DNA from 3 places in the Pseudomonas sp. 1176_21 genome. Region 1 is predicted to be linked to each of the others. Evidence: riboswitches for the same ligand, from Rfam matches in the RefSeq annotation. Region 1 holds a riboswitch; each other region holds the start of a gene.
The links. A riboswitch is a leader RNA that binds a small molecule or an ion and turns the genes downstream of it on or off. The one in region 1 is predicted to bind cobalamin.

Region 1 (7,669 bases):
CGAAGGGGCGAGCAGGGCGCTGGCGAGCAGCAGGGGCAAGGCGGCAAGGCGCATGGGCGGGCTATCCATTTCAGGTCAAGAGGAACGAACGCGCAGGATCTGCGCGCCGTCGAAGGGGTCGGTCAGGTAGTGCGCCTGCACCCCGAAGGTGGCCTGCAGGCGTTGCGAGGTCAGCACCTGCAACGGCGGGCCGACATCCACCAGGCGCCCGCGCTCGAGCACGGCCAGGCGATCGCAGGTGAGGGCCTGGTTGAGGTCGTGCAGGGCGATCAGGGTGGTCACCGGCAGCGCCTGAACCAGGCGCAGAATGCCCAGCTGGTGCTGGATGTCGAGGTGGTTGGTCGGCTCGTCGAGCAACAGCAGTTGCGGGCGTTGCGCCAGGGCCCGGGCGATGTGCACGCGCTGGCGCTCGCCACCGGAGAGGCTGCGCCAGCTGCGTGTTGCCAGGTGGGTGGCATCCACGTCGGCCAGGGCCTGCTGCACGATAGCGTGATCGTCTGCCGACCACGGGCGCAACGCCGACAACCACGGCGTGCGGCCCAGGGCCACGGCATCGAACACATTGATCGCATCGCTGGTGTCGGCCTGTTGCTCGACCACTGCCAACCGCCGCGCCACCTCGCGGCGTGGCAGCTGCCTGAGCGCGTTGCTGCCCAGCTGCACCTCGCCGCAGGTGGGCGTGCGCAGCCCGGCCAGCAGCTTGAGCAGGGTGGACTTGCCCGAGCCGTTGGGGCCGACGATACCCAGGGTCTCGCCACGGCGCACCTCAAGGTCGACCGCGTCCAGCAGCACGGCATCGCGCATCTTCAAACCCAGGCCGGTGCAGCGCAGTGCAGCTTCATCCAGCGGGTGGGTGACAGCGTTCATCGGGCGCTCCTGCGGCCAATCAGTATCAATGCGAACACCGGTGCGCCGACCAGCGCCGTGATCACCCCCACCGGAATCACCTGGCCCTTGATCAGGGTGCGCGAGAGCACGTCGGCGGCAATCAGGAACAGCGCGCCACCCAGCGCGCTGGCCGGCAGCAGGCGCGCATGGGGGGTACCGAACAGCAGCCGCATCGCATGCGGAATCACCAGCCCGACAAAGCCGATGGCGCCGACGATCGACACCATCACTGCCGTCACCAGCGCCGCGCAGCTGATCAGCAGCACCTGCACGCGGCGTACCGGGATGCCCAGCGAGGCAGCCGAGTCGCTGCCGAAGGTGAAGGCGTCCAGCGCCCGCCGATGCCACACGCACACCGCAAGGCCGGCCAGCGCCACCGGCACCGCCAGCCACACCGACGGCCAGCGCACGCCACTGAGGTTGCCCAGCAGCCAGAACAGGATGCCGCGCGCCTGCTCGGCACTGGCCGACCGGGTGATCAGAAAGGCGGTGAGCGCGTTGAACAGCTGCGAGCCGGCGATCCCGGCGAGGATGATCTGCCCCGTGCTGTTGGACGGCCCGCTGGCACGGGCCAGCAGCGCCACCAGCGCGAAGGCCGCGATGGCCCCGACGAAGGCGCCCAGCGACAGCGTGATCGCCCCCGCGCCCAGCCCCAGCAGCGCCACCAGCACCGCGCCGGTGGAGGCGCCGGCCGAGATGCCGAGCAGGTACGGGTCGGCCAGCGGGTTGCGCAGCAGCGACTGCAGTACCACCCCGCAGGTGGCCAACCCCGCGCCGCAGGCGGCGGCCACCAGCGCACGGGTCAGGCGATAGTTCCACACGATGCCTTCATCGATCGGGTCCAGCAGGTGCCCGGCGGCCCATAGCTTGTTGGCCAGCACCTGCAGCACCACCGAGGGGGCGATCGGCGTTTCGCCAATCGCCACCCCTGCCAGTATCGCCAGCAGCAGGGCCAGCCACGCGAGCAGGCCGCGCACAACGCTGCCTGTCATGGCGCCAGGTCGAAGCCGTTGATGGCCGAGGCCAGGGTCTCCATGCCGCTGAACAGGCGCGTGCTGGCCTGCATGGCGTGCGCATCGAGAATCACGATGCGGTTGTGTCTGACCGCGTCCATGTTGCGCGTGACCGGGTCGCTGCGCAGGAATTCGAGTTTCTTCTGGTAGTCATCGGCCGGGAAGCGACGACGGTCCATGCGCGCGATCACCAGGAAGGTGGGGTTGGCCTTGGCGATGGTTTCCCAGCCCACGGTCGGCCATTCCTCATCGGACTGCACCACGTTGCGCACGCCCAGGGTCTGCAGCATGTAGTCGGGGATACCCTTGCGCCCGGCCACGTACGGGTCGATGTCCAGGTCTGCGCTGGAGAACCAGAACAGGGCGCTGGTGTCCTTCAGATCCTTGCCTTTCACGGTGGCGGCAGCCTTGGCCAGGCGTGCCTTGAGCTCGCTGTTCAACCGCTCGCCACGCGCCTGCACGTCGAAGATCTCGGCCAGCTGGCTGATGCTGTTGTAGATGCTGTCGATGCGAAACGGCTCCAGGCGGGTGCCGTCGGCGCCGACCAGGTTGTCCTTGCCCTCGCAGTCGGACGGCATCAGGTAGGTGGGGATGTTCAGCTCATGGAACTGCTCGCGGGTGCCGACCACGCCCTGCGGGCCGACCATCCACTCCAGCTGCACCGCCACCAGTTGCGGGCGCTTGCCGATCACCGCCTCGAAGCTGGGGTCGTTGTCGGCCAGGCGCTCGACCTTGTCGTTCTGCACCTTGTACTGCGCCAGCACATCGTTGAACCACAGCGAGGTGCCGACCAGCCTGTCGCCCAGGCCCAGTGCGTAGAACATCTCGGTGCCGGCCTGGCCGATGGTCACGGCGCTGTCGGGCGCGTGCTGGAAGGTCAGCGGCATGCCGCAGTTCTGCAGCGTGAGCGGGTAGTGGGTCGGGGCGGCCTGGGCCAGGGTCGACAGACCCAGGCCCGCGAGCAGGGTGACAAGGCGGGGCAACTGCATGATGCGATCTCCATTCGAACCGTACACGGGCAGGGGTGTACAACCTGGAAACACATCGACAGGCGCTGCCGCGCGGGCAGGGCAAGGCCGTTCGGCGCGCGGGGCGCTCGCGGCACAGATGTACTCCCCGGACACCCCGCCGGTTAGTGATTGTTGCTGTGCCGGCAGGTCTCCTGACTGGTGCGTCGTCACCTGGCTCCGGCCTTCCCGGGGGTCACCCAGTGGCATTTCAGGAGCAGGCTCGGCACTTACAGTTGCGGGGGCAGTTCCGTTTGACGCCATGCAGTGGCGTCTCGGATTCCCTATTGATTCCGTGTGGAAACCGGCGGGCGGCATGGTAGTCGATCACGCCGCCCGCAGGGAAACAAAACCCCGCCAGCCTCAGAGGTACTTGAGCCAGGCAATGTCGCGACGGCGGGCCTTGAACGCGGCAAACCAGCGCACCGGCGGGAACAGCGCCACGGCCAGCAGCACGGCGGTCAGCCACACCGCCCAGATACCATCGAAGCCGAAGTAATTGCCCTGGTTCAGGCCCAGCAGTGCAACGCAGGCCAGGTACGCCACTTTCAGCACATACAGGTGCAGCAGGTAGAAGAACATCGGTGCGGCGCCGAACACCGCCAGGGTGCTGATCCACCGGCGCTGCCCGGCGCGCTCCAGGCCCAGCAGCAACAGCAGGCCAGCCCCCAGGGTCAGGGCCAGGAACAGCAGCGAGGGCGGGTACTTGGTGATGTTGAAGAAGCTCATCAGGGTGTGCGCGGTATCGGCCTGAACCGTCCATGGCGCCTCGCCGTAGCCGTTGAGCAGGCGCAGGGCGACAAAGCCGATCAGGGTTGCCAGGCCTGCCAGCAGCAGACGGCGCTGGCGCGTGGTGGCCGGCATCGAGTGGGCGAACCAGGGGCCCAGGCCGTAGCCCAGCGCGATCACGCCGACCCACGGCAGCACCGGGTACGAGGTACGCAGGCGCAGGCTGTCGGAGAACTCGAGCCAGCCGCGGTCATGCAGGATCGCCCACGGCACGTGCAGCGCAGAGCCCTGCGCAAAGTGCAGGCCGTCGAGCAGGTTGTGACCGGCCACGATCGCGGCGCCCAGCACCAGCAACAGCGGGCGCGGCAACCACACCAGGGCCGCCAGGGCGATCATGCTGATGCCGATGGCCCAGATCACCTGCAGGTAGATCACGCTGGGTGGCAGCTGGAAGGTCCAGGCGATGTTCACCAGGGTGAACTCCAGCACCACCAGAAACAGCCCGCGCTTGAACAGAAAGGCCGACACATCGCCCCGGCCCTGGTGCTTCTGGCCATACAGCCAGGCCGACAGCCCGGTCAGCAGCACGAACACCGGGGCGCACAGGTGGGCCAGCGTACGGCTGACGAACAGCGCAGGTTCGGTGCTGTCGATGGCCATCGGATCGCTGACCTGGCGGTGCAGGAAGAAAGTTTCGCGCACGTGGTCCAGCAGCATGAACAGGATCACCAGGCCCCTGAGGGCATCGATGGACAGCAGGCGTTGGCTCGGTTTGCTGGCGGCGGGGAGGGCAGTAGCGCTAGTCATTGAAAGGTCGCAGGCAGAGGGGGCGAATTGAATGGTTACTGTATAACATTTCTATTCGCTCGGTAAATCTTCCTTACAATCTTGACTGCCATGCTGCGACATCAGACCGCACCCATCTGGCGCTGCGCGCTGGAACCCGTCGACCCTGCGTGACAAAATGCCGCCTCGCAAAACCCTTGCACAAGGCTCCCGCTCTCGGGGCCGGCACCTTCCCAAAAGGATGGTTACATGAACGATTTACTGACCCGGCGCACGGTGATCGCCGGGCTCGGCCTGCTCGGCCTCGGTGCCCTGGCAGGTTGCAACAACTCCGGCGCGCTGGACTTCAAATACGGCAAGGACCTGAGCAACAAGATCCTCGGCCGCACCTTCAAGCTCAAGGACCCGCAAGGCAACGTGATGACCCTGTCGAGCTTCCAGGGCTCGATGCCGATGGTGTTCTTCGGCTTCACCCAATGCCCGGCGGTGTGCCCCACCACCCTGGCCCGCGCGGTGCAGATCAAGAAGCTGATGGGCCGCGACGCCGATTTCCTGCAGGTGGTGTTCATCAGCCTGGACCCCGAGCGCGACACCCCCGAAGTGCTGGACGCCTACGTCAAGGCCTTCGATCCCTCGTTCGTGGCACTGTCCGGTACCCTGGAAGAGACGGCCGCAGTGGCCAAGGAATTCGGCGTGTTCTACGAGAAGGTGCCGGCCGGCGACACCTATACCATTTCCCACAGCTCGACCAGCTACGTGTTCGACTCGCGTGGCGTGCTGCGCCTTGGCCTCTCGCACTCCCTCAATGCCAGGGAATGCACCGAAGACCTGCTTACCGTAATGGAGGTTTGTTAATGCGTTCTCCCGTGAAACACGCGCTTGGCGCGATGGCGTTGCTGTCCCTGTTCGGTGCGGCGCTGCCCGCCGTTGCCCAGACCACCGTGGGCGAGCCCTGGGTGCGCGCCAGTGTGCCGCAGCAGCAGTCGACCGGTGCGTTCATGACCCTCACTGCCAGCACCGACAGCAAGCTGGTGGGCGTCGAGTCGCCGGTGGCCAAGACCGTGCAGGTGCACCAGATGCAGATGCACAACGACGTGATGAGCATGAGTGAAGTCAAGGCGCTGGACCTGCCCGCCGGCAAGCCGGTGGTGCTCGACACCAATGGCTACCACGTGATGCTGATGGGCCTGGTCAAGCAGGTGAAGGAAGGCGACACGGTGCCGCTGACCCTGATCGTCGAAGACGCCAAGGGCCAGAAGGAGTCGATCAAGGTCGACGCCCCGGTGCGTTCGCTGACCGCCACCGACGGTCACGGCGAGCACTCGATGCACGACCACAGCCACATGTAAGTACCCGCCGCGCCGGCCCTTGCGCCGGCGCAATCCGTTCCTGCCGGGTGGTTCGCCACCCAACGGGTTCAACTGGCCTGCGCCAGATAGTCCCGCAGCCGATCCTGCAGATACCACACACCTTCAGCGTGTTTCAGGTAATCGCTGATCGGCATCATCTGCCAGTACTGGCCTTCGTCGCCAAATTCGATGGCATCGATTTCCCCCTGCGTGATGTGCCCCACCAAAAACCAGGACTCCCAGCCAGGTCTGGCCAGGCTGGGGTAGTTGCGGCGCCATTCGATGCGTTCGGGGGGCAGGCGCAGGGCGAACTCTTCGTCCAGCTCGCGCAGCGCGCATTCCACCGGGGTCTCATTACCTTCGCGCCCCCCGCCGGCAAAGTCCCAGCAGCCGGGGAAGGGGATGGTGCTTTTCACGTCGCGCTTGTAGGTGAGCAGGTGGTCGTGGAACAGCAGGGCGAGTTTGGCACCGCAGAAGGGTTTGAGGGGCATGGAGACTGGCCTCTGGCAGGACGGGGCGTTAGGCACCGGGCCGGTATTTATACGACGGTTCTGCAGGTTGCGCGGCGTTTTTTGTGGTGTGGGCTGCCGGGCAGCTCCTGGTCACACAGGCATGCGCCGCCGACGGGTATAACTGAACCTGGGAATAAGGATATGCTGTTTCGAAATATTACAAATTGGTGAGGGCAGAATGCCGTTAAAGGACCTGTTGCTGGCGCTGGTGGTGATCGTCGCCTGGGGCCTGAATTTCGTGGTGATCAAGGTCGGCCTCGACGGCCTGCCGCCCATGCTGCTGGGTGGCCTGCGCTTCGTGCTGGTGCTGTTTCCGGCGATCTTCTTCATCAAGCGCCCGCAACTGCCGTGGCGCTGGTTGCTGGCCTACGGCACTACCATCTCGCTGGGCCAGTTCGCCTTTCTGTTCGAGGCCATGGGCAACGGCATGCCGCCGGGCCTGGCGTCGCTGGTGCTGCAGTCGCAGGCCTTCTTCACGCTGTTCTTTGCCGCGATGTTTCTCGGTGAGCGGCTGCGCGCCGCCAGCCTGCTGGGGCTGCTGGTGGCCGCCGGGGGCCTGGCGCTGATCGGCAGCGAGAACGGCAGCCACGTGCCATTTTTGGCGCTGGTGCTGACCCTGTGCGCCGCCGCATGCTGGGCCATGGGCAACATCATCACGCGCCGCTTCGGCAACATCGACCTGGTGGCGCTGGTGATCTGGGGCGCGCTGATCCCGCCGTTGCCATTCTTCGCCCTGTCGTGGTGGCTCGAAGGGCCGGCGCTGATCGAAAGCTCGCTGCGCGGCATCGGCCTGAACTCGATCCTGGCCCTGGCGTACCTGGCCTTCATCGCCACCATGCTCGGCTACAGCCTGTGGAGCGGCCTGCTGTCGCGCTACCCGGCGGGCAAGGTCGCACCGTTTTCGCTGCTGGTGCCAGTGGTGGGGCTGAGCTCCTCGGCGTTGCTGCTGGGTGAGCGCCTGAGTACCCTGCAATGCTGGGGTGGGGTGCTGGTGATGGTGGGGTTGCTGATCAACGTGTTCGGCTCGCGCCTGCGTCAACGTCTGCGGGCCGCGCTGAGCTGAGGCCCCAGGGCGGCGGTGGAACGATCCGCCGCGCACGCCGCTCCAATTCCAGACCCTCGCCGACCAAGGTCCGACCATGAATTCACCTCGATCCACCACGCCCCATGCCGGCCCGGCCGGCATGGTCAAGGTGCGCGGCGCGCGCGAACACAACCTGAAGAACGTGGATGTGGACATCCCCCGCGATGCGCTGGTGGTGTTCACCGGCGTGTCCGGCTCGGGCAAGTCGTCGCTGGCGTTCTCGACCCTGTATGCCGAGGCCCAGCGCCGCTATTTCGAGTCGGTGGCGCCCTATGCGCGACGCCTGATCGACCAGGTCGGG
Region 2 (7,669 bases), 130 kb from region 1:
CGTCCTGGCTGGGCAACAGCCACACGAAGTCGGCATCCTGCACGGCTGGGGCCTGGCCCTCCTCCCCCAGCACCAGCACCTTCAAACCGGGATCGCGCGCGCCATGCCTGAGGTACTGGGGCGCGCCCTGGGACTTGAGGGTGTGCAGCACACCGGCGAACAACAGGCGCGGGGCCGGCGCGGCGTCGAGCACCTGGGCCATGCGCCGGTCGCGACCGTGCTGAATGGCGAGCATGGCGTTCAGTCGCGGCAGGTCGATCTCGCCACAGTGCATCTGCACGATGCGCTGACGCTGCACCTCGGCGATTGCCGCTTGCGGAAACAGGCTGGCCGCATCCGCGGGCGCGTCGGCTGCCACCTGCTTGCGTTCGCGGGAAGACAGGTTGCCGGCCAGCACCGGTGCCGGGGCCTGCATCAGTGCCTGCATCAACGGGCCGTATTGCTCCCAGCTCCAGCGCTCATCCCACTGCATGATCTTGCGCAGACGCGCCAGCCGCACGCGGTTGCCTGCGCCCAGCCACGCCTGCACATCGCCAACCGGGCGCTGCTGATCGCTATCGAGCATCTCGAGCACCACGGCGCCTTGCTGGCGCCGCTCGGCCAGGCCGGTGGCCAGCCACTGCTCGATCAGGTGATGAGCCACGTTGTCGTGGGTCTCCCCCACCATCACCGTGGGGGCTTGCGCCAGTACGTCGAGCAATTGCCCGGCATCGATCTGCTGGCCGCTGCGCACATCAACGATCGCGCCCCAGCCGGGGATGTTGGCTTCGACACGGGCATAGGCGGTCTGGGCCGGCGGCGCATTGACCGTGGCGCAGCCGACGAGCAGGGCAAGGCACGCCCCAAGCAGGCAGTTCGTGTACATGAGAGGGTCCTGTGGGGTCAGTATTCGAACGTGACGCCGAACGAGGTGGTACGCCCACGCCCGGTACCGCGGTCCAGTGAGGCGGACATGATCGAGTCCACCGAGGCGTTGTAGCTGTAGGTCTTGTTCTCCACGTTCTCGACGTTGAAGAACAGGCTGACGTTCTGCTGCACCTGCCAGCTGCCGTAAAGGTCCCAGATCACGCCGGTAGACTGTGTCTTCCTGGTTTCGTACCAGTCCCAGCTTTCTTCGGCAGGGCCGGAGTACTCGCCGCGGGCGCCGAGCACCACGCGCTCGTCGAACCAGCGCGTGCCCAGATCGAGGGTCCAGTAGCGGTCGGGCTGGCTGTTGATGTCTTCGAGTTCGATGCCCGAGGTGGTCGGCGCCTTGGTGGTGGCGCGGGTCCAGGAGAGGTTGGCGTAGACGAAGCCTGCGTCGTAGCGGCCCTCGATCTCGTAGCCGCTCATGCGCACCTGCTCGGGCCAGTTGACCCAGTTGGCCTTGGCCGAATATTCGCCGTCGTCATCGACGATGTCGAACGACTGCGGGGTGATATAGCCGTCGATCTTGCTGATGAAGCGGTTGACCTTGAGCTGGGCGTAGTCGTTGCTGCTGAACAGCCCGGCGCGACTGAGATTGAAGCCGAACTCGTAGTTGGTGGAGCGCTCCTGGCGCAGGTAGGGGTTGGCCCCCACGCCGTCGGCATCGCTGGCATCGGCGGTCATCGGTACCTTCTCGAAGAACATCTCCTGCACCCGCGGTGCACGCGAGGTGCGCGACCAGCTGGTATAGAGCTGCATCCAGTCATAGGGCTTTACGGCAAAGCCGATACGCGGGTTGAAGCTGTGCTCGCGGCGGGTGATGTCCACATCGCCCCCGCCGATACCCGCGCACTCGCGCAAAATCGAGCACTTGGGCACGTGGCCGCTGACCTTGTAGCCGTCGTAGTGCATGCCCAGGGTCATGGCATAGATGTCGTAGTCCAGCTCCAGGGTACTGAACAGGCTTTCGGTCTGCTGCTTGCCTTCGGGGTTGGCCCCGCGTTTTTCCGGCGTGTCGGCAACGAAGTCGTCGGTGTAGTAGCGCATGCCGTTGCTCCAGCTCGCTTCCACCGGGCCGAGGTTGAAACGGCTGAGGTTGGTGAAGTCGAAACCGTGGGCATCGTCGTGGGTCTTGCGGCCGATGAAGGTGGATTCCTCCACCGGCGGGTAATCGAGCTGGGTCTTGTTCTGGTAGGCGTTTACCGTCAGGTTCACCCATTCGTTGTAGGGCGTGTAGGCGTACTTGGCGCGGTAGGTTTCGTTGCGCAGTTCCCATGGGTAGTTGTGGTAGAACTCGTTGCGGTACTGCACGCCGCTGAGGTCCAGGCGGTGCAGGTCGTTGGGCTGCAGGCGCACCTTGAGCAGGCCCGAGCGCGGGCTCTGCTTGGTGGTGTCGTAGTGGTTTTCCTGGCCGGAGCTGGTCTTGTATTCGCCGGTTTGCGAACTGCTGGCGGCGGCGACGATGCCGTACACGCCTTCGCTATCCTCGGGACGGGTTCGTGCGCCGGCGGCGAGCATGCGCGTGTTGCCGTAACCGTTGTTGCCGGTGCGGTAGGTGCTGCGCACACCCACGCGGTGATCGGGCTTGACGATGTCGTCGATATCGAAGGTGCGGAAGTTGGCGGTGCCCCCCAGGGTATTGGCACCTTCGGCGCCGTCCACCGCGCCGCGCTGCACATCGACACCGGCCAGCAGGTTGGGGTCGACGAAGGCCATCGGCCCGCCTGAACCGTGACCGGCGTTGTTGCGGAAGGTCTGGGTCACGCCGTCGATCATGGTGTTGACCCGCCCCAGGCCCGACAGCCCGCGGATGTTCACCGAAACCCCGGGCTGGCTGCGCGAATGCAGGGTGTAGGTACCGGGCATGGAACGCACCAGGCTGTTGAGGTCCTGGCGTTCGGCGTGCACTTCGCGGCTGCTGCGGATCACGCCCGGGCGCTCGCCCAGTGCGTTGACCAGCGTGGGGCCCACCTCCAGCGCGCTGCGGCTCTGTTCCTCGGCGCGCAGCACGAAGCTCTTGTCCTTGAGCTGCACGATGCGCAGCCCGGTACCCATCAGCAGCAGGTCGAAGGCTTCCTTGCGGTTGTACTCGCCATCCAGGCCCTGGGTCTGGCGCTTGTCGGTCAGCTCCGGGGCAAAGGTCAGCATCACGCCGGTGGCGCCCGCCAACTGGTTGAGTGCGGGCGCCAGCGGGCCTGCCGCAATCTGGTAATGCTTGCGTACAGCTGCGTGCTGAGCGGTGGGCGCCTCCATGGGCGCCGCCATTGCAACGCTGGCACCACTGACGGCAAGCGCCAGCACAGTAAGCGCGCCCTGCGCCGCCTTGAAAACACGGTGCCTGTCGGGCTGCTGGCCTGGATTTACGGTCGGCGCGATGCGTTTCACGTGAAGCTCCCTGGAACGTTGCAATGGTCTTGCAATAGAGGTCACGTGAGGCAGTCAAAAAGGGAAATGAAAATCAGTATTATTTTTAAAATCATTCATCAGCATGCGCGCGGATAAATGTTGGAACAGTTCTGCCCGTGATGTTCACGCGCCTACGGCGCAAAGGACGCTATGCTTGCAGGGCCTTCCGTTGACGAACGGTGCCACAGCACCCGCACACGGAACGGCCGACTCGAGTGGCAGGGAGGCCGTGATAAAGGAACCGCACATGGAAAAATACCGATTGGCCGCTGCGCAGCTCGACGAGAGCCTCAGCAGAATTCGCGAACAACGCGATCACCTCCTCGCCCTGGGGGAGGCGGAGCAAGCCGCTCCACTCACCAGAATCCTCAACATCGTTCGACTGGAGCTTGAGCTGTCACCGGTAGGTGGGCCCAAGGCGACCAGGCACTGACGCGAGGGCACTGAAACGCGAAAGCCACCTTGATAGGTGGCTTTTCTGTTCTATAGAGTGGCGCGTCGCTTGATAGCCCTACTCTCCTGGACCCTGCCCCATGACTGATCGCCAGATTATCGTCCCCGACGAGATGAAATTGCTTTGCGAGCGTGCTGGTTATGCCCCCGCGGTAAAGGTGGGCAGAACCCTGTACTGCGCCGGGCAGGTGGGTCGAACGCCGGAGCTGGAGGTGATTGAAGACCCGGAGCAGCAGTTTCTGGCGGCCTGGGAAAACCTTCGCCTCGTGCTCGCGGCGGGCGGTTGCGGGTTTGACGACGTGGTCGAAATGACGACCTATCACATCGACATGCAACGCCATATGCCGCTGTTCAGGAGCGTGAAGGACAAGGTCTTTCCAAGGAGCACCTGTGCATGGACCTGCATAGGCGTCAGCGAACTCGCCCGACCAGGGTTGCTGGTGGAGATCAAGTGCATTGCGGTGCAGCGGTAGGTGCGGGTAAGGAGTAGAAGCCCAGAAACGAAAAAAGCCGCTCAAGGCGGCTTGTTCCGGGCTTCAACGCACTTCAGCGAAGGGCGGTGAAAGCATCTATGGTGCGGACGAAGAGACTCGAACTCTTACAGCTTGCGCCGCTGGAACCTAAATCCAGTGTGTCTACCAATTTCACCACGTCCGCGTGAAGCTTTTAAAGCAAAGGCGCCGGATTTTCATCGGGCGCCTTTTAGAATATGGGGTGGACGATGGGGATCGAACCCACGACAACAGGAGTCACAATCCTGTGCTCTACCAACTGAGCTACGCCCACCATATTGCTTTACTGCTTTTACTTGTGCCAGCTGCCTGTATTGGCGCACCCGGCAGGACTCGAACCTGCGACCATCCGCTTAGAAGGCGGATGCTCTATCCAGCTGAGCTACGGGCGCATATTTAATCTGCTTTCTGTTAGGATTACAAATTAACTTTTAGTCATACCGAACAAGCTATCAAAACCACTCATTCTGCCTGACCTTGCTAACCAGTGCTAGGCTCTGCCCGACAAGTGCGATGAATGTTATAGACGAGCGGCAAAGTCGTCAACACTTTTTTGAAAAAAATTCATTTTATTTAAGGGGTTAGGGGAATTGCCAGACCAAGCGCCTTTGCCCTGCGCCCCGGTCATGCGAGAATGCGCGCTCTTTTTATTCCCTCTCGATGGTTAATCACGCGTCATGACTGCACAACTTATCGACGGCAAGGCGATCGCCGCCAGCCTGCGCCAGCAGATCGCCCAACGTGTCGCGCAACGTCGCGAGCAAGGCCTGCGCACCCCCGGCCTGGCAGTGATCCTGGTAGGCAGCGACCCCGCCTCCCAAGTCTATGTTTCGCACAAGCGTAAAGACTGTGAAGAGGTCGGCTTCAACTCCCAGGCCTATGACCTGCCCAGCGACACCACCCAGCAGGCGCTGACCGACCTGATCGACCGCCTAAATGAAGACGCCGACATCGACGGCATCCTGCTGCAGCTGCCACTGCCGGCGCACCTGGATGCCTCGCTGCTGCTCGAGCGCATTCGCCCCGACAAGGACGTGGACGGTTTCCACCCTTATAACGTAGGCCGCCTGGCCCAGCGCATCCCGCTGCTGCGCCCGTGCACCCCCAAAGGCATCATGACCCTGCTGCACAGCACCGGTCAGGACCTGTACGGCATGAATGCGGTGGTAGTGGGCGCCTCGAACATCGTCGGCCGCCCCATGGCCATGGAGCTGCTGCTGGCCGGCTGCACCGTGACCGTGACCCACCGCTTCACCAAGGACCTGGCCGGCCACGTCGGTCGCGCCGACCTGGTGGTGGTGGCTGCCGGCAAGCCGGGGCTGGTCAAGGGTGAATGGATCAAGGAAGGCGCCATCGTCATCGACGTGGGCATCAACCGCCAGGAAGACGGCAAGCTGGTGGGCGACGTGGTCTACGAGACCGCCCTGCCCCGCGCCGGCTGGATCACTCCGGTGCCAGGCGGCGTCGGGCCGATGACCCGGGCGTGCCTGCTGGAGAACACCTTGTATGCGGCCGAAGAGCTGCACGGTTGACCCCGCTGGATTTAAGTTCCAGCGGCGCTAGCCACTAAAGGAACGGCACCTGAGAAGGTGCCGTTTTTTTTGGCCTGGAACAAACGCACGCTCGTCAGCAAAGGCCGTCAGGTTGACGAACGGTCATGACAATGGTCAGATGCGGCCCAGTTTCAGGTGCCTGCTGCCGCCGTGCAGCAGGTGAAACGGGAAGCCGGTGCGTCTTGCATGACTAGTCCGGCGCTGCCCCCGCAACGGTAAGCGAGTGAAGCATCCAACAGGCCACTGTGCGCAACGCATGGGAAGGCGGATGACTTCGAGCCTCGCAAGCCCGGAGACCGGCCTGCAAACCCACGACTGTTGAAAGGATGCGTTCAGTCATTTTGGCAAACCTGCGGTGGGCGGGCACGAGCCGGTATTCTGGCGCGCGTTCGCCGGAACCCTCCTGTGCGCTTCCCGAAAAATCCTTTTTCGAGAAGTAGATGAAGACACGTCGTTTTACCCTGATCGGTTGCCTGATCGGCAGCCCGGCCCTGGCGGCCAGCGAACCCCTGACCCTCGACCAGCAGATCGTTTCCGCACCCTCGGTGGAGTCCACCACGGTGGCCGAGATGGCGCGCTATGGCAGCAAGGTGGAGGTCGTGGACCGCGAGCAGATCGAGCGCGCCGGCCCCAGCGCCGACATCACCCGCGTGCTGCAGATGTTCGTCCCCGGCCTGTATGTGGCGCCCAAGCAGGGGCCGTTCGACTATGGCACCTATTCGCTGCTGGGCGGGCGCAACGACGACACGCTGATCATGCTCGACGGGGTGCGCCTGAACAACCGTCTCTACGGCGGCATCTATATAGACACCCTGCCCGCCGCCGCCATCGAGCGCATCGAGGTACTCAAGGGCGGCCAGAGCCTGCTGTTCGGCACCCAGGCCGTGGCCGGGGTCATCAACATCGTCACCCGTTCGGCCCATAGCCGCGACCCCTCGGGCCAGGTCAACCTGGGCGTCGACAGCTTCATGGGGCGCAACGGCGATGCCCGTATCGAGCGCATCTTCAGCAACGGCCTGGGCGACCTGGGGCTGCTGGCCTACGTCAGCCACAACGTGTCCGAGGGCTACCAGCCCTACCACAGCAGCCAGATCACCTCGACGGTCAGCGACAAGAAGCGCAGCTACGAGGTCAACACTTTCGGCGCCAAGGCCGCACAAAGCCTGGGCGATGACAGCCGCCTGGAGCTGTTCTACCAGTACAGCGCCGCCAACCTGGACTTCCTGCGCCCGGACGCCAACCGCCGTACCACCAACGACCGCGTGCAGCAGATCGCCACGGCCACTTTCGAGCAGCGCCTGAACCCCGACTTCAGCTACTTCGTCAAAGGCCACATGAACGATTGGGATACGCGCTACACCCGCATCTACAACAACACCGACGGCAGCACCCGCACCCTCAACCACGACGACTACTGGGGCTTCAGCGACTGGGGCATGCAGGCCGAAGGCAAGGCCGTGCTCCCCGACGAGCACACCCTGGTGTTCGGTACCGACAACCAGTGGTTCAAGGGCAAGGACGACGTGCTCAAGATCGATAACAACCAGGCCGAGGCCCATGCGCTGTATGTGCAGCTGCGCCCTGTCATCGACGCCCTGCCTGACTGGCACCCCAGCATCGGCGTGCGCCGCGAGCACCTGAGCGGTGGTGACAGTGCCACGGTGGGCATGCTCACCTCGCTCTACGACCTGACCGACCAGCTCAAGCTGCGCGGCCAGTTCGGCACCGCCTACAAGCTGCCCAACGCCGAGCAACTGTACGTCAACGAACCGGGCGACGAGATGGGCAACCCCAACCTCAAGCCGGAGAAGAGCCGCAATGCCGAACTGGGCCTGGACT
Region 3 (7,669 bases), on a different contig from region 1:
CCGCCGGTGCGCATGGTGGCCGTGCCCCATACCGACAGGCCGAGCTGGCGCAGGTGGTCGCCGTGGTCCTGCAGGTGGCGTTCCAGAATCAGGTTGGCCGAGGCGAAACCGATGCGCCATGCCGTGGCGGTGGGCAGGTTGCGCACATCCACGGTGTAGAAGTTGCGGCCGGTGGGCAGCACGTCCAGGCGCCCGCGGCTGGGCGCCCCGCTCGGCCCCGCCGGCACGAAACGCCCGTCCAGCGCCGCCAGCAGGCCCTGCATTTCGGCCGGGCCGCAGGCATCCAGCTGCGGCGCCACCTGGGCCCGCAGCGCCTGCAGCACGGCCTCGACGTCGGCGCTGTGCTGGTGGCTGGCCGGCGCCCCGTCGAGGGTCTGCTCGATCAGGCGGGCGGCATACAGTTCAAGCCGCTCGCGGGTGTCGCCGTTGGTCCGCCAGGCCTCGCTGCTCACCTGTGCCAGGCTGGGCGGCCGTGGCCCTTCCCAGGCAAGGCCCAGGTCGCAGTCCAGCGGGTCGAAGCCCAGCCCCAGGCCGCGGGCCAGGGCGCGCAGCAGGCTGGCATTGGGGCCGCGCCCATCACCACGTTCCACCCGCAGCAGGGCCAGCAGCGTGTCGATCCGCAGGCGCCCGTCCGGCGATTGGCCGAACACATGCAGGCCGTCGCGAATCTGCGACTCCTTGAGGTCGCACAGGTAGGTGTCCAGGCGCGGCAGCCACACCGCCGCATCGTCCAGCGCGCCTTCCAGCTGCAGCTCGCGATCGATGTGGTTGTCGCGCACCAGGTTGAGGATGTCGCGCTGCAGTTCACGGGCCCGGCGCGGGTCCAGCAGTTGCGCCTCGTAGTACTCGTCGGCCAGCAGTTCCAGGTCGCGCAACGGCCCGTAGGTTTCGGCGCGGGTCAACGGCGGCATCAGGTGGTCGATGATCACCGCCTGGGTGCGGCGCTTGGCCTGGGCGCCCTCGCCCGGGTCGTTGACGATGAACGGGTAGATGTTCGGCAGCGGCCCCAGCAACGCGTCCGGCCAGCACCTGGCCGACAGGCCGACGCCCTTGCCCGGCAGCCACTCCAGGTTGCCGTGCTTGCCCACGTGGATCAGCGCATCGGCGGCATAGGCGTGGCGCAGCCAGAAGTAGAACGCCAGGTAGCCATGCGGCGGCACCAGGTCGGGGTCGTGGTACACCGCACTGGGGTCGACCTGATAACCGCGCGCCGGCTGGATACCGACGAAGGTCAGGCCAAGGCGCAGGCCGGCGACCATCATGCGCCCGCTGCGGAACATCGGGTCCTGCTCCGGCTCCCCCCAGCGCTCGCGCACCGCCTGCTGGTTGGCCTGGGGCAACAGGGCGAAGGCGGCGCGGTAATCGTCCAGCGCCATGCTCTGCGCACAGGGGCGCTGGTCGAGCGTGTCGAGGTCGTTGCTGACCCCGCCGAGCAGGGCCTGGATCAGCGCCGTGCCACTGTCTGGCAACGGCCCTACCGGGTAGCCCTGGGCCTGCATGGCACGCAGGATGTTGAGCGCCGCCGCCGGGGTGTCCAGCCCCACACCGTTGCCGATGCGCCCGTCGCGGGTCGGGTAGTTGGCCAGAATCAGCGCCACGCGTTTTTGCGGGTTGCCCAGGCGCGCCAGCTCGCACCAGCGCCGGGCCAGTTCCGCAACAAAATCCATGCGTTCCAGGTGCGGCTTGTAGCACACCACGTCCGACTGGCTGCGTTCGCTGCGCCAGGCCAGGTCCTTGAAGCTGATCGGCCGGCTGATGATGCGCCCGTCCAGTTCCGGCAGGGCAATGTGCATGGCCAGGTCGCGGGCCCCCAGGCCCTGTTCGCTGGCCTCCCAGGCCGGCTGGTTGTCCTGTGCGCAGATGGCCTGCAGCACCGGGATGTCGCGCCGGAACGGGCGCAAATGCGGCTGCTGCGGGCTGGACTGGGCGAAGCCTGTGGTGTTGATGATCAGGGCCGCGTCGACCTGGTCCAGCCATTGCTCGACCTGGTCCAGGCAGGCTGCCTCCTTGAGGCTGGCCACGGCAATCGGCAGCGGGTTGAGCCCCGCGCCTTGCAGACGCTCGCAGAACGCATCGATGAACCCCGTGTTGGCGGCCTGCAGGTGCGAGCGGTAGAAGATGATCGGCGTCACGGGCTGGCCGGGCTGCCACAGGGCACGCCAGCTGTCCACGCTCGCCTGGGGGTGTTGCGGGTGATAGACACTGGTGCGCGGCAACTGCTGCGGCTCGTCCCAACGGTAGTCGCGGCCCAGCCATTGGCTGGCCAGGCACTGGAACAGGTTCAGCGCATTGGCCTTGCCGCCCTGGCGCAGGTAGTGCCACAGCCGTTCGGCCTGGGCAGGGGGCACCGTGCTCAGGCTGGTCAGCTCAGGGTCCGGGCGGTCGTCGCCCGGCACCAGGATCAGTTGCACGCCCCGCCCCGCCAGCGCCACCAGTTGCTCCACGCCATAGCGCCAGTAACCGATGCCGCCGTGCAGCGACACCAGGATGACCTTGGCATGGCGCAGCACTTCGTCCACATACAGGTCGACCGAAGCATGGTTCTGCACCTGCATCGGGTTGGCCAGGCGCAGGCTGGGGTAGTCGTCCGGCAACTGCTGGGCGGTTTCGGCCAGCAGTGCCAGGTGCGAATCACCGCTGCAGAGAATCACCAGGTCGGCGGGGGTCTGGCCGAGGTCGGCGATGCTGTCGTCCGGCACAAAGCCGCCGGGCTGGGTCCGCAGCAGGTGCATGGGTCAGGCGCCCAGTGCGGCGCGCAGGCTGGCTTCGAGTTGCACGGCGTCTAGGTCCTGGCCGATCAGCACCAGGCGCGTGGTACGTGGCTCGTCGCTGCGCCAGGCGCGGTCGAAGTGCTTGTCGAAGCGCGTACCCACGCCCTGCACCAGCAGACGCATCGGCTTGCCCGGAATGGCCGCGAAGCCCTTCACGCGCAGGATGCCGTGCTGCACCACCAGTTGGGTCAGGGCATCGAGCAGCAGGCTTTCGTCGGCCTGGGGCAACTCGATGGAGATGGAGTCGAAGGCATCATGGTCGTGATCGTCGTGGTCGTCATCGCCGTCATGGTGCGAATCGTGGTGGGTACGACGCGCGTCGATGTGCTGCTCGGACTCGGCGCCCAGGCCCAGCAATACGTCCAACGGCAGGCGGCCGCTGCTGGCCTCCACCACCTTGACCGCAGGCGGCAGTTCCTCGGCCACCTCGGCGCGCACCCTGGCCAGGTCGTCGGCAGCGATCAGGTCAGCCTTGTTCAGCACCACCAGGTCGGCGCTGGCCAACTGGTCGGCAAACAGTTCGTGCAGTGGGGACTCGTGGTCCAGGTTCGGGTCGAGCTTGCGCTGGGCGTCCACCTGGTCGGGGTAGGCAGCGAAGGTGCCGGCGGCCACGGCCGGGCTGTCGACCACGGTGATCACCGCATCCACCGTGCAGGCGTTGCGGATTTCCGGCCACTGGAAGGCTTGCACCAGTGGCTTGGGCAGTGCCAAGCCGCTGGTTTCGATGAGGATATGGTCCAGGTCGCCACGGCGCGCCACCAGCTCGCGCATCACCGGGAAGAACTCTTCCTGAACGGTGCAGCACAGGCAGCCGTTGGCCAGCTCGTAGACGCGCCCGCTGGCTTCTTCCTCGGTGCAGCCGATGCTGCACTGCTTGAGGATCTCGCCATCGATGCCCAGCTCGCCGAACTCGTTGACGATCACCGCGATGCGGCGGCCCTGGGCGTTGTCGAGCATGTGCCGCAGCAAGGTGGTCTTGCCCGAGCCGAGGAAGCCGGTAACGATGGTGACGGGGAGTTTGGCCAGTGTTTTCATGGGGGTGCCCTTGGCAGGATGGCGGGCATGCAGGACGAGAGCCGCAGGAGCCTTGCTGCCTGAGCGCATTCGCCACCGGATCACCCCGCCCGGTTGAAAGTCGGAAACTGTTCGAGGCAGGTCTCCTGGCTCGCGCTGTGCCGGCACGCCTGCCGGCAGCATCGACGCCTTCCCGCCCGGGGCAGTGGCACGGCCGATGCCGTTCAACGCTTACAGTTGCGGGGGCAGCCACGGCTTGAACCGTATTCCCGTCTTAGCTGCAGCCAGGGCCGCAGAACCTCGAAGCGGCTAGGCTACGCAGTGGTCCGGGGCAGGTCAACCGCTGTATTGACGGATGCCGGCGCGCGTGATTTGCTAGCCGCATTCGTTCGGGTGCCTTTTTACAAGGTGAAACGGGAAACCGGTGCGTCAGCCGCTTCTGCAAAGAAGCAGCGACAAATCCGGTGCTGCCCCCGCAACGGTAAGCGAGGAAAGCGTCTTTACCACTGTGCCAGCTGTGCGGCATGGGAAGGTGACGCCCTCAGGCTGAGCATGCTGCCAGCCCTCGCAAGCCCGGAGACCGGCCCGATACAGTCATGACAAACCCGCGGTGGGCGGGCGCTGTTGAACCCCTGGGCGAGCCTCGCGCAGGGGTTGGCCGCGCTTGCCTGTTGCCGATAGCCCCGACGACACGACAACACCAAAAAGGAACGCGCCATGCCCATCAGTACCGCCAGCCAGCCCCTCGTCACCCCCACTACCCTCAGCCAGCGCCTGGCCGTCGCCATCGGTGCATCGCTGCTGGGCCTTTGCCTGGTCTACTTCGCCGGCTTCTCGCACATCGAGGCGGTGCACAACGCTGCCCACGATACCCGCCACAGCGCCGCGTTCCCTTGCCACTGAGACCTGCCCCGATGATCAAGCGCATTGCCCGCACCGCAGGCTTTACCGGCCTGCTCGCCGCCCTGCTGCTGACCCTGCTGCAAAGCTTCTGGGTCGCACCGCTGATTCTGCAGGCCGAAACCTACGAGAACCCGGCACCGGCCGCCCAAACCCATGAGCATGCCGACGCCGCGGGTGAAGGCCACCACCACGATGCCGAGGCCTGGTCGCCTGAAGACGGCTGGCAGCGCGTGCTGTCGACCACCGGTGGCAACCTGGTGGTGGCCGTCGGCTTTGCCCTGATCCTGGCTGCGCTGTACACCCTGCGTGCGCCGGGCCGTACCGCCACCGGCGCAGCCTGGGGGCTTGCCGGGTTCGCGGTATTCTGCCTGGCGCCCACCCTCGGGCTGCCGCCAGAGCTGCCGGGCACTGCCGCCGCCGACCTGGCGCAGCGTCAACTGTGGTGGGTGGGCGCCGCGGCTGCCACCGCTGCCGGCCTGGCCCTGATCGTGTTTGCGCACAACTGGCTGCTCAAGGCGCTGGGTGTGGCATTGCTGGTTGTTCCGCACGTGATCGGTGCGCCGCAGCCGGAGGTGCACGAGAGCCTGGCGCCGCAAGCACTGGAGGCGCAGTTCAAGGTGGCGTCACTGTTGACCAATGCCGCGTTCTGGCTGGCCCTGGGCCTGCTCAGTGCCTGGCTGTACCGTCGCCAGCCAGCCTGATGCAGTTGTATGCCGGGCTGGGCTGTCGTCGCGGCTGCCCGGCCCGCGAACTGGCCGCCCTGCTCCAGCAGACCCTGTTCGCCCATCACCTGCCCGCCTCTGCCCTCGCCGGGCTGGCCAGCATCGACCTCAAGGCCGGCGAACCCGGCCTGCATGAACTGGCAAGGCAACTGGGGTTGCCGCTGGTGTTCTTTTCGGCCGCGCAACTGGCCCCCTTCGAAAGCCGCCTGAGCCACCGTTCGCCCACGGCGTTCGCCCTCAGCGGCTGCCATGGGGTGGCCGAAAGCGCCGCGCTGGCCCTGGCCGAGCAACGCGGCGGCGCCAATGCCGCACTGCGCCTGCCACGCACCGTGCAAGGCGCCGCCACCCTGGCATTGGCCTGGGCCCCGCCGTTTGACGGATAATGCCGCGCAATCTTTCCAAGGATTCATCATGACCGTCTATTTCATCGGTGCCGGCCCGGGCGACCCCGAGCTGATCACCGTCAAGGGCCAGCGCCTGATCCACAGCTGCCCGGTGATCATCTATGCCGGCTCGCTGGTGCCCGCCGCCGTGCTCGAAGGCCACCGCGCCGAAACCGTGATCAACAGCGCCGAACTGCACCTGGGGCAGATCATCGAGCTGATGCGCACGGCCCACGCCAACGGCCAGGATGTGGCCCGCGTACACAGCGGCGACCCTGGGCTGTACGGTGCGATCGGCGAACAGATCCGCCACCTGCGTGAACTGGGTATCCCGTTCCAGATCATCCCCGGCGTGACCGCCGTGGCTGCCAGTGCCGCCCTGCTCGAATGCGAGCTGACCCTGCCGGACATCGCCCAGAGCGTGATCCTGACGCGCTACGGCGATACCTCGCCGATGCCGCCGGGCGAATCGCTGGGGAGCCTGGCCAGCCACCAGGCAACCCTGGCCATTCACCTGGGGGTCAAGCACCTGGCCAGAATCGTCGAGGAACTGCGCCCGCATTACGGCAGCGACTGCCCGATCGCCGTGGTGCACCGCGCCACCTGGCCAGATCAGGACTGGGTGCTGGGCAGCCTGGACGACATCGTGCAACGGGTGCAGGCCAAGGGCTTTCGACGCACCGCACTGATCCTGGTGGGCCGGGTATTGGGCAGCGATACCTTCAGCGAGTCGGCGCTCTACCGCGCCGGGCATGCGCACCTGTACCGACCTTGACGGCCATTGACGGCGGCCCTCCCGGCCCGATGCCCGGCGCGTTCCCATGGGCGCGCCTGCCGATTCAACCGCCTCTGCTAGCGATAACCGGCCCAGACGATAGGAAATCGGCTACAGAACTTTCGAGCGCCTTGTAAGAAAAATCCTCTAATCGAACTGATTTCTTCCTCACTTCTATACTGGACGTACTCCTGCTGAGCGTTTCCACGTATCTTGGCCGCCTTGCCAGAGCCTGGGCAGGCGTCGCCCCGAACGGTTCGGGGCCTGGATCACCTCTCTGACAAGGAGTTGCGCGATGCCCAAAGTCTTGATCGTTGATGACCACACCACCATCCTCTTCGCCATCCGCACCCTGCTGGAGCGCGATGGCTACAACATCGTCGGTGAAGCCCGAGACGGCGCCAGTGCCGTCGAACTGGCGCGCAAGCTGCAGCCTGACGTGGTGATCCTCGATCTGGGGCTGCCACGCCTGGATGGCCTGAGCGTGCTGGAGCGGCTCAGCCAGTTGACCAACCCGCCACGCATCCTGGTACTGACCGGCCGCCCACCCCGGCTGTTCGCCCGCCGTTGCATCGAGTCCGGTGCCTCGGCATTCGTGCGCAAGGACGAAGACCTCGATATCCTGAGCGCCGCCCTCAAGGCCGTGCTCAACGGCTACTCCTACCTGCCCGATGCGTCACGCTTCAATGACCGGTCAAGCTCGGAACTCCAGCGCCTGGACAAGCTGTCCAACCGTGAGTTCGAGGTGCTGCGCCAGTTGGCCAAGGGCGCCAGCAATGGCGAAATCGCTACAGCGATGATCCTCAGCGCCAAGACCATCAGCACCTACAAGACCCGCATCATGGAAAAGCTCGGGGTGGTATCGCTGGTTGAGTTGATCGATGTGGCCAACCGCAACGCACTGACCTGAGCCGCCCATGACCAAGCGTTGCCTGCCTGCCCTGCTGCTCGCCTGCCTGGTGCAGTGGCTGGCGATAAGCGCCATGGCACAGGAGCCGGGGGTTGCCCGCCAACTGCTCGGGCGCTCGGTCAGCAGCAGTGCGCCACCCTCGCTGACCCTCGCCGAACGTCGGTGGCTCAAGCACAAGCAGGTGCTGCGCC

Region 2: linked by a shared signal. The riboswitch ahead of FW760_RS16155 (TonB-dependent receptor plug domain-containing protein) and the one ahead of FW760_RS15585 (ABC transporter substrate-binding protein) in region 1 are both predicted to bind cobalamin.
Region 3: linked by a shared signal. The riboswitch ahead of cobW (cobalamin biosynthesis protein CobW) and the one ahead of FW760_RS15585 (ABC transporter substrate-binding protein) in region 1 are both predicted to bind cobalamin.

The regions. Positions count from the first base shown of each region.
Region 1 is NZ_VXCV01000006.1:39,463-47,131, reverse strand. Features, by position in the region: gene FW760_RS15600 (pseudoazurin) at 1-54, opposite strand, end outside; partial or broken gene FW760_RS15595 (ABC transporter ATP-binding protein) at 328-804, opposite strand; gene FW760_RS15590 (FecCD family ABC transporter permease) at 864-1,880, opposite strand; gene FW760_RS15585 (ABC transporter substrate-binding protein) at 1,877-2,890, opposite strand; cobalamin riboswitch at 3,037-3,231, opposite strand; gene FW760_RS15580 (DUF1624 domain-containing protein) at 3,272-4,444, opposite strand; gene FW760_RS15575 (SCO family protein) at 4,673-5,278, shown strand; gene FW760_RS15570 (copper chaperone PCu(A)C) at 5,278-5,772, shown strand; gene FW760_RS15565 (NUDIX hydrolase) at 5,841-6,263, opposite strand; gene FW760_RS15560 (EamA family transporter) at 6,463-7,347, shown strand; gene FW760_RS15555 (excinuclease ABC subunit A) at 7,424-7,669, shown strand, end outside.
Region 2 is NZ_VXCV01000006.1:165,888-173,556, forward strand. Features, by position in the region: gene FW760_RS16115 (ChaN family lipoprotein) at 1-865, opposite strand, end outside; gene FW760_RS16120 (TonB-dependent receptor domain-containing protein) at 883-3,291, opposite strand; gene FW760_RS16125 (hypothetical protein) at 3,560-3,745, shown strand; gene FW760_RS16130 (RidA family protein) at 3,846-4,238, shown strand; tRNA gene FW760_RS16135 (tRNA-Leu) at 4,338-4,422, opposite strand; tRNA gene FW760_RS16140 (tRNA-His) at 4,476-4,551, opposite strand; tRNA gene FW760_RS16145 (tRNA-Arg) at 4,593-4,669, opposite strand; gene folD (bifunctional methylenetetrahydrofolate dehydrogenase/methenyltetrahydrofolate cyclohydrolase FolD) at 4,955-5,809, shown strand; cobalamin riboswitch at 5,947-6,149, shown strand; gene FW760_RS16155 (TonB-dependent receptor plug domain-containing protein) at 6,271-7,669, shown strand, end outside.
Region 3 is NZ_VXCV01000001.1:913,600-921,268, forward strand. Features, by position in the region: gene cobN (cobaltochelatase subunit CobN) at 1-2,732, opposite strand, end outside; gene cobW (cobalamin biosynthesis protein CobW) at 2,736-3,806, opposite strand; cobalamin riboswitch at 3,905-4,103, opposite strand; cobalamin riboswitch at 4,160-4,388, shown strand; gene FW760_RS04370 (CbtB domain-containing protein) at 4,503-4,688, shown strand; gene FW760_RS04375 (CbtA family protein) at 4,700-5,389, shown strand; gene FW760_RS04380 (cobalamin biosynthesis protein) at 5,389-5,793, shown strand; gene cobM (precorrin-4 C(11)-methyltransferase) at 5,822-6,568, shown strand; gene FW760_RS04390 (response regulator transcription factor) at 6,864-7,478, shown strand; gene FW760_RS04395 (transporter substrate-binding domain-containing protein) at 7,486-7,669, shown strand, end outside.